2 regions of the Neobacillus terrisolis genome follow, and region 2 is predicted to be linked to the other one. Evidence: riboswitches for the same ligand, from Rfam matches in the RefSeq annotation. Region 2 holds a riboswitch; the other holds the start of a gene.
The links. Region 2 has a riboswitch for cyclic di-GMP ahead of ACI48O_RS15530 (OmpL47-type beta-barrel domain-containing protein). Riboswitches for the same ligand answer to the same signal wherever they lie in the genome.
Positions count from the first base shown of each region.

Region 1: another riboswitch for cyclic di-GMP. It lies ahead of ACI48O_RS17110 (PxKF domain-containing protein); the one in region 2 lies ahead of ACI48O_RS15530 (OmpL47-type beta-barrel domain-containing protein).

Region 1 covers NZ_JBKFGH010000027.1:125,443-130,082, reverse strand. Annotated here, with positions in the region: gene ACI48O_RS17115 (hypothetical protein) at 186-428, shown strand; gene ACI48O_RS17110 (PxKF domain-containing protein) at 560-2,089, opposite strand; cyclic di-GMP riboswitch class II at 2,112-2,195, opposite strand; gene ACI48O_RS17105 (ATP-binding protein) at 2,560-3,822, shown strand; gene ACI48O_RS17100 (cupin domain-containing protein) at 3,964-4,308, shown strand; gene ACI48O_RS17095 (GNAT family N-acetyltransferase) at 4,539-4,640, shown strand, end outside.
Region 2 covers NZ_JBKFGH010000024.1:85,121-89,760, reverse strand. Annotated here, with positions in the region: gene ACI48O_RS15535 (flagellin N-terminal helical domain-containing protein) at 320-1,924, shown strand; cyclic di-GMP riboswitch class I at 2,046-2,128, shown strand; gene ACI48O_RS15530 (OmpL47-type beta-barrel domain-containing protein) at 2,181-4,640, shown strand, end outside.

The DNA.
Region 1 (4,640 bases), on a different contig from region 2:
AAATGAAGCTGACCTAAATGTAAGAAACTACATTTATGGTCAGCTTTTTTGATTTTGGTAAATTTTCGTGAATACTGGGTATAGTGAATGACTAAACTGTGACTTTTGGTATATTGATTTCCACGCCTCTATGCTATCTTAAAATTAATCATTTTGAAGTAAAAATGTAACATGGAGGGATACAGATGAGTTGTGGATGCAGTTCAAAATTAAAAGATGGACAAGCTATTGTGGATCATGTGAAGGAAAAGGGGAAAGAAAACTTTGCTCCAGATGTGGCACATGAAATTACATGTGAATGCGGAGAAACATTTGTATTAGAAAAAGTAATTATGAATTGCCCAAAATGTGAAATGACTTACGCAGTAACACCTTGCGGGTCAAGTGATAAAAACAATATTAAGCTTGCAGGGATAAAATACGCATAAGTAACAAACAAAATAACAAATGGCCCCCCTTATTTGATGAGGGGGCCTATTTGTTATGTACATCCTCATTGAGGAAAAGTTCCTTTTCTTAGGGAGTGGACATCGAAAAATGAATCACAAAAACCGTCCCTCTATTTCAAACCAATTTGCACATTATAGGTTTGGCCGTCGTTCAGTGTAATGGATAGTTGGTAAGTGCCGGATGTTAGGCCTTTTGTACTTAGATTGAAGATATATTGGTTGTCATTTAAATCATATCTGAAGAAATTTCCAGTTGTGGCAGCGCTTGTTGAAATGGCTTCCTCTACTCCGCTTGCATCGGTACTAATTTTTTGGTAATAAATCGAAGCAATAGCATCCGTAACAAACGCCCCGTTCGCATCTTTTAACTGAAACTTCACAGGCACTGTGCTGCCAGCTTTAAAAATACTTGTCCCATTTTGGTTGATTGGTTGAAGCACTCCACCGAAATCGTATTCAACAGTATAGTGAATCTCAATTTCATTACCAGCCTGATCTTTAACAGTGATAGATTTCTCTCCAACTGTGCTCGTATCGAGTGTTCCGCTTTCCTCAGAAGCAAGGCCAGATGTTGCATCACTTGCAGTCCAATTTACCACTTGGTTTAGCTTATAGGCCCTGCCATTTTCAATCCCTTCAAAGACCGGAGCTGTTTTATCAAACTTAATTGTAATCGGATCGGAAGAACCTGTATTTCCTGCATAATCTTTAGCGGTTCCGATAATTTCATGAGTACCGTCTTCAGTAACTGTAACAGGGGCGCTAACAGAACTTTCATCAACGCCTGATCCACCTTCTTCGTCCTCAGCAGTGAAGGTTACCGTTACATCCTTGTTATACCATCCATTTTCATTTGGGGAACTGTCAGGTGCACCAGTCACAACTGGTTCAATCGAATCATACATGTAGGAAAAGCTTACTTCTTCACTTTTATTCTTTGCAGCATCAACAGCAAATAAAGTTACGGTATTTAATCCTTGAATTGGAGTTGGTAATGCCAAGCTGTGTGTTCCAACGTCAAAGAAACCTTTTGATTCACCATTAACAAAAACTTCACTAGACTCATCTAAAGAAAACTCAAAACCCGCAGGCAGTGAAGCAGCATTAAAAATGCCATTTATTGAATTTACTAAAGTTAAGATTGGAGCAGTTGTATCTGCTGGAGCTGGTGAGTCTGCAACAACCTGAATCGTAACGTAATCTCTATCTTTATTCCAAACCTGATTGTTTCCTGTTGTAACGTTTGAAGTCATAATAACCTCCAGGGAAAGTGGACCAGGGGTGGTACCTTCCGGAATCGTGTATTTAAGATCAATAATTTTTGGAGTATTAAATTCACTGGCTGCAAACTCCAACGTTTTATTATGTTGAGTTTGTCCGCCAAGGTTAACTGTAACCGTAGCAGCATCTGTTGCTGGTTCTTTCCCGCCACCATCTGGGACAAGCTCTATTTGAACAGGTACAGTTATTGTTTCACCTGGTTTACCTGAAATAACAGTGTTCTCTTGAGCGACAAATTCATTTGCAACTAATTCTCCATGAGCTAATACTGAGGTAGCTGGCAGTATACCAGAAATAGCAATTGCAGCAGTTGTGTAAAGCGCCTTTTTCGTTAAAATATTAATATAGCTTTTTTTCATTTTAAAATCCTCCTCTTAATAAAGGTAAGAGGGTCGGTTACACTACTCGCTCCACTAAGCCCAAGTGTCCAAATAAAGGCTAAGCATCATTACGCCCCTTTAAGTTGTCAGGTGCCACTGAATCCTCCAATGGCCGAATAAAATTTGATAGTACATTCGTATCAAATTCAGTAGAATATTAAAACGATTAATTATATAGTGCTATACACCTATACTTTAGTGGCCACTAGTATATGTAAAAACCTATATATCTATTATATTCGATATAAAGAACAACGAAATGAAATTTAGTCGACAAATTCCGGCATACCCTGAACTGTATTGAGGAAATTCTACATGGATTTTAATCCAACCCTAGGGAATTAGTATGTTTTTTATCACTGTAAAATAATACTATGTTATTACCATACAAAACAAAGTATGATATAAGAAACAACTAAAATATAGCAGGTAATAAAAGAGGGTAACAGATGGAATTGCATTCTGATCATATATTGCTACAAATGTTAATGGTTTTATTCCCGATCATTTTACATCAGGCTCTATTAAACAATCGTAAATTAGAAGAAAAAGAGTCCTTTTATTGGGGAATGGTTTTTACGGTTACAATGGGATTGTGTTTAGCTTTTGCTATAAAAATAGATGACGGGGTTTTTCTAGATTTGCGAATGGTTCCGTGGTTTTTAGGTTTCATTTATGGAGGAAAAGCAGTAGGTATTTTTGTCACAACCTTTTATGTGGTGGTTCGCTTCTTTGTAGGTGGTGACGGAATGATCCCTGCTTTTATCGTATTGCTATTAGGAAGCCTGGTGATTTGGAGATTCCGAAGCTACTATTTAAAATGGGAACGAAAGAAGAAGATTCTCTTTTCAATCCTTTTTCTTATCATTTTATCTAGCTTAATCCCGGTTTTTGGAACTATCCTATTAGATAAATCATTAACAACGAGTAGGCTTTTCATCAATATAGGATTTGTTACAACAAATGCGATAACTTTATGGCTCGCTGTCCATTTGATGGAGTCCTATCAAGAAAAGCAGGATTTAGTAAAAGAAATTCAAAAAAACGAAAAATTACAAGTGGTTGGACAGGTGGCAGCAAGTGTAGCCCATGAAATTAGAAACCCAATGACGAGCGTCCGTGGATTTATTCAATTACTGTCAGCTTCAAAAAATATAAATATAAATGAAAAAAACCAACTCCAACTATGCCTGGATGAACTTGATCGAGCAAATGCGATTATTTCTGATTATCTAAGTTTAGGGAAAAATCCAGAATTGGAGCAGCATGCGGTGTTGGATATTACCAAACTTGCTACGCGATCCGTCGATACGCTTACTTCTTATGCAACGATAAATGGTGTGAATATAACTATTGATGCTTGTGTTAACGCTTATGTTATGGGCAATAACGGACGATTCCAGCAAATGCTTGTGAATCTAATTAAGAATGGGATTGAAGCAGCCCGTCCAAATGGGTATGTAAAAGTGAAGGTTTCCATGATCGACCAGCAGGTAGAAATCATCGTTGAAGATGACGGGGTAGGAATGACGCCTCAGCAAATGGAAAACATCGGTCTGCCCTACTACTCAACAAAAGAAAAAGGAACAGGTCTAGGACTAATGGTTACTCTCCAAATCATCAAAGAGATGAATGGAATTTGGAACGTATCAAGCCAGCAAAATAAAGGGACTGCTTTCAAAATTTACTTTCCATCGGTTAAAAACGAATAACAAATAGAAAAGTTCAGCTGCCTTGAAGCATAAAGAGGTAGCTGAACTTAATTTATATTATCGGTAGAATAAATAAGATTTTTTATTTGTACTCATTATCCTGAGGTTGATAATTTTAAAAGAATAAGAGGAGTATTTGTTATGAAGATAAGTAAACAAAACGCAGAACATTACATATGGGGAGATAGTTGTGATGGATGGCATCTAGTAAAATCTAAAGAATTAAGTGTCATTCACGAAAGGATGCCAGTAAAAACTTCAGAAGTGAGGCATTTTCACAACCAAGCACGTCAATTTTTCTTTGTTTTATCCGGTAATCCCACATTAGAAGTCAATGGTGAACGTATAATTTTAAACCCTCAAGAGGGAATTGAAATAGCACCTTTTACACCACACCAAATGATTAATGATTCAAATACGGATGTTGAATTTTTGGTAATTTCTCAACCGACGAGTAAAGGAGATAGAGTATTAACAAAAGAGTAATTTGATTAGGTATTCAACTAATAGGGAGAGCGTTGAAGATCGGAGTTGTCATTACTGACAGCTCTTTTTTTGTCCTAAAGGTCAGTATTATTTTTATCAGCAAGAAATGCCAAGATTATTTAGCAAAAACAATATGTTATAATTATCCAAAATAATGTTTTCAGTTACATTCTTTTGTAATGGGTCACGAAAATACTTCTTATAAAGTAATCCATAAAAAGGAGAAACCTATGAAACACATAACCTTTAAAAATATAAATCATCTAGGCAAAGTTGTATTTGAAAATGAACTATACGAACATATTCATAATCCTGAAATGCTGTTAATGTAT
Region 2 (4,640 bases):
TTGGCGATTTTTCCCTTCTATTTTGGTCACATGACCACTTCAAATGACCAACTTTAACAATTTTGGCCGGACGACGAGCCCGCGGAAAGGGAGCACCTCTCTCTGCAATCAACAGCCCAGCTCAATTTAAAACAGCCTAATAGAAAAATAAGCAAATGTTTCCGGATACATCAAGCGTTCTGGGTACATTTGCCTATTTTATTTTTATTTTTTCACAAAAACATTCAACAGCCCCTCGTCACTGTAAAACAAAGTGTCGTTAATTAATATTAGCAAGACAAAAAATAAAAATATAAAGCAACTGGGAGGAAAAGAAGTAATGAGAATTAATCACAATATTTCAGCTCTTAATGCGTTTAATCAACTTAGTTCAAACTCAAATGCAGCAGCAAAAAACCTAGAAAAATTATCTTCAGGTCTTCGAATCAACCGTGCAGCAGATGATGCAACTGGTCTTGCAATCTCTGAAAAAATGAGAGCGCAAATCCGTGGCTTGGATCAAGCACAGCGCAATGCGCAAGACGGGATTTCGTTAATCCAAACTGCTGAAGGTGCAATGAACGAAACACACAGCATTCTTCAACGTGTTCGTGAGCTTTCAAACCAAGCAGCAAACGGAACATCAACTACACAAGACAAAGAAAACATCCAAACAGAAGTAAACCAATTAATCGGTGAAATCGACCGTATTGCTTCTGATACAGAATTTAACAGCTTTAAAATCTTAAACGGTGATATTTCTAAAACTGCGAAATTCGCTCAATCAACAGGCGGTTCCGTTGATAATGTAGTAGCTTCTGCAACAGCTGCTGCTGGAACAACAACAGTTACAACATCTGGCCCACTTGCTAGTGCTACTGCAGCAATGTGGCAAACAGGAACATTAATGGATCACAGTGGCGCAGCTGCACCAGTAACGGGTGGAACGAAGATGACTGATCTTGGTGACGGAATTTCAAACTATGGTTTGCAGGTTGGCGACGAAATCACTCTATCTGCTGTTGTTGGTGGTGAAGTAAAAACTTCTGTGTATGTTGTTACCGCAGAAAGCACGCTAGACGACTTTATGTCTTCTGTTAAAAACACATTAGGTGCAGCTGACGTATCGATGAGTGCAGCACCAGGAGATTTCACTTCTCTTGGAACAGGTGCTGAGGGTCTAGATGGATCAGCTTCCGTTGCTAATGCAATGGTCATTTCAGGTCAATCAGGAGCTGCCAATGATATTAGCGCATTAACGATTAATGCAAAATCTTCAGAGGGAATCGACCGTTCTTCTTTTAACACTGAAATGAACGGTGGTCTAAATGGTGGACTAGAACAACTTCAAGTTGCCGGAAATGCAAATGACTTCATCGCACAAGTTGATATCAATGGAGACGCTGCTGCTGGAACTGGAGATGGCAGAATTGCTGTTCGTTCCAACTCTGTTGTGGAAGTTTCAAATTTACAATTGTCATTTAAAGATACGATCGCAGCTGCTTCTACTTCAACAATTACAGTAGGATCTTCTAACAATACGGTATCAATCCATGTAGGTGCGAACGCTGGACAAACATTGGAAATTGGCATTAATGCGATGGATTCAGTAGCTTTAGGGCTTAAGAAAGACGGCGTAAACATTTCACTAATGAGTGAAGTTAGTGCTGAAGACGCATTAAAGGTGTTAGATGGTGCAATTGGTAAAGTATCCTCTGAGCGTTCTAAATTAGGGGCAATCCAAAACCGTTTAGAGCACACGATCAACAGCCTTGGTACTTCATCTGAAAACTTAACAGCAGCAGAATCTAGATTAAGAGACGTTGACATGGCGAAAGAAATGATGCAATTCACGAAGAATAATATCCTTTCTCAGGCTGCACAATCGATGCTTGCGCAAGCTAATCAACAGCCTCAAGGTGTATTACAGTTACTTCGTGGTTAATAGCCTAACACTCTAATTACTCTATTTACTCAAATGAAAAAGAAGTCTCTTAGAAAAAGGGACTTCTTTTTACCCTGTATTTTGGGGAAAGGAGTGATGTGGAACTTTGATTTCCTTAGAAAGTGAAAAAGGGCAAATTACGGGAAACTGTAAGACGCAAAGCTGCGGGACTAACCTTTCTAGTATGTCAGCCGGGCTGCCACAATAGAGTGCCTTTTTCGCAAATGCTTTTCACATTTTAATAGGAGGAAAAGGTATGCGATTAATAAGGAAAAAATTAGCTATTTTTGTTTTAGCCATCCTGTTTTTGCAGTTAGTATTACCGATTACTTCGGCATTTGCTGCAAGTAATCTAACAGCACCGCTCAATTTACGTTACTATCCAGATGGAGTAGATAATGTATTGTTGAGATGGGATGCGGTGACCGGTGCGACAAACTACCGGGTTTATGAAATTAAGGACGAAGAAAAAGTTTTATTATTCCAAGTAACCAATAATTATAAGTATTTAACAAGTGTTACTGAAGGAACTCATACCTATGCGGTAACTGCCGTTAATAGTACCGGAGAGTCTCCTCTTTCAGCTTATTTACCCGTTGTGATTAAATATCCTGTTATGCAATCACCTAGTGGATTGACTTCAACAATCACAAATGGCAATGACGTTACATTAAAGTGGAATGCAACAGAATTTGCAACAGGTTACAAGATTTATGAAGTTAAAAATGGTATAAGGGAATTATTAACTACAACCACGAAAACTGGTCAATATTATGCTAATGTTTCAGAAGGTGATCGTGTTTATGAAGTCACTTCTTACAATACCCAATTCGGAGAATCAGCGCCAAGCTCTGTTGCTGTAAACATTGTTTTTCCGGAAATGGCTGCTCCAGCCGGCTTAAATGCCTATATTAATGATATTAATAATGTGTTGTTAAGATGGCAGGCGGTATCTTTTGCTGAATCATATAAAGTGTATCAGCTTGTTAATGGTGAAAGAACATTAGTTGCAACAACAACGGAGTTAAAGCAATACATTTCTGGCTTACCTGCTGGTGAAAATGTTTTTGAGGTGACTGCTTATAATGCCCGTTACGGGGAGACAACAGTAGGAAGTAAAACGGCAGTTAATGTCGTTTATCCAGTCATCAATGCACCTGAACAAATTTATCCGTATTTTTATAACGGAAATGACTTGTTATTAATGTGGTCTGCTGCACCATATGCAGATCAATATAAATTGTATCTAGTTAAAGACGGTGAAAAGGAATTACTTACGACCACTTCAAACCGTTCTCATTATTTAAGTAATCTTCCAGAAGGCGATTATACATTTGAACTAGTTTCCGTTAGTGAACGGTTTGGTGAATCACCTGCAAAACCATTTACCGTTACGGTAGACTTTCCTCAAATGCAGGCACCTAAAATTTCTTTATTAATGGATACGAATAATAGTGGCTTGATTGGATGGTCGTCTGTACCGTATGCAACAGAATACGAGATTTACAAAATTGTAGATGGGGAACCGCAATTAATCACAACAACGGATAAAACCTCCTACTATGTTTCAAATTTAGAACAAGGCAATCATGAATATACTGTAATTGCTAAATCGGACCGTTTTGGTAAATCAGGCTATTCCAATATTGTCGTTGCGGAGGTTAAGCCGCTATTGGATGCACCAAAGCCAGCCGAACCAGCGGTAAACGGAAATGAAGTAACGCTTGCTTGGGAAGAAGTACCGGAAGCAAGCTTCTATAATGTTTATAAAGTAGTTGACGGTGAACGAATCCTAGTAGGAGGAGCATCTGATACAAGCTTTACCGTAAAAGAGGAAGAAGAAGGCTCTTATGTCTATGTTGTTGTTCCTGTTACAGCGGATGGAACAGAGTCGATTGCATACGCAGAAATCCCTGTTGAAATTGGTGCACCAACCCCTACGGATGTAACAGCACCAGTTACAGTAGCCGAACCGACTCTAGACTGGTCAAATTCTGATGTTGCTGTAACGCTTAATGCAACAGACGACTTAAGCGGCGTAAAGAGCACTTTTTATGCTGTTGATAATGGAGAGTTTGTGGAAGGAACCGAATTGCTTATAAGCGAAGCTGGTATTCATACCGTCTCTTTCTATAGCGTCGATAATGCTGGAAACGTTGAAGGAGTTAATACAGTTCAAGTTAAAATCGATAAGGAAGCACCAATCACAACGATTGATACAGCTGACTATTGGTATAACACAAATGTCAATGTGAAATTAACTGCAGTCGATCAGCTTTCTGGTGTGAAGGCAACTTACTATTCCGTTGATGGTGGAGAATTTGTTAAAGGCACAGATTTTGCACTGAACGAAGAAGGGGTTCATACCATTCAATTCTATAGTATTGATAATGCTGGTAATTTTGAGGAAGCTAAGACTGTTGAGGTAAAAGTGGACAACCATGCACCAGTCACATCTGCTAATACAAATGTAGATTGGTATAACCACGATGTCCTTGTTGAGTTAACAGCAGTCGACGACCTTTCTGGTGTTTATACAACCTATTATTCTGTGAATGGTTCTGAATTAAAAGAAGGAACCAGCTTCATCGTTGATCAAGAAGGAGTAAACACTGTTACCTTCTATAGTGTCGACTATGCCGGCAATATTGAAGGCGAGAAGACGATTGAGGTAAAAGTGGACAAAACTGCTCCAACTACAGCAAGCAATGTAGAG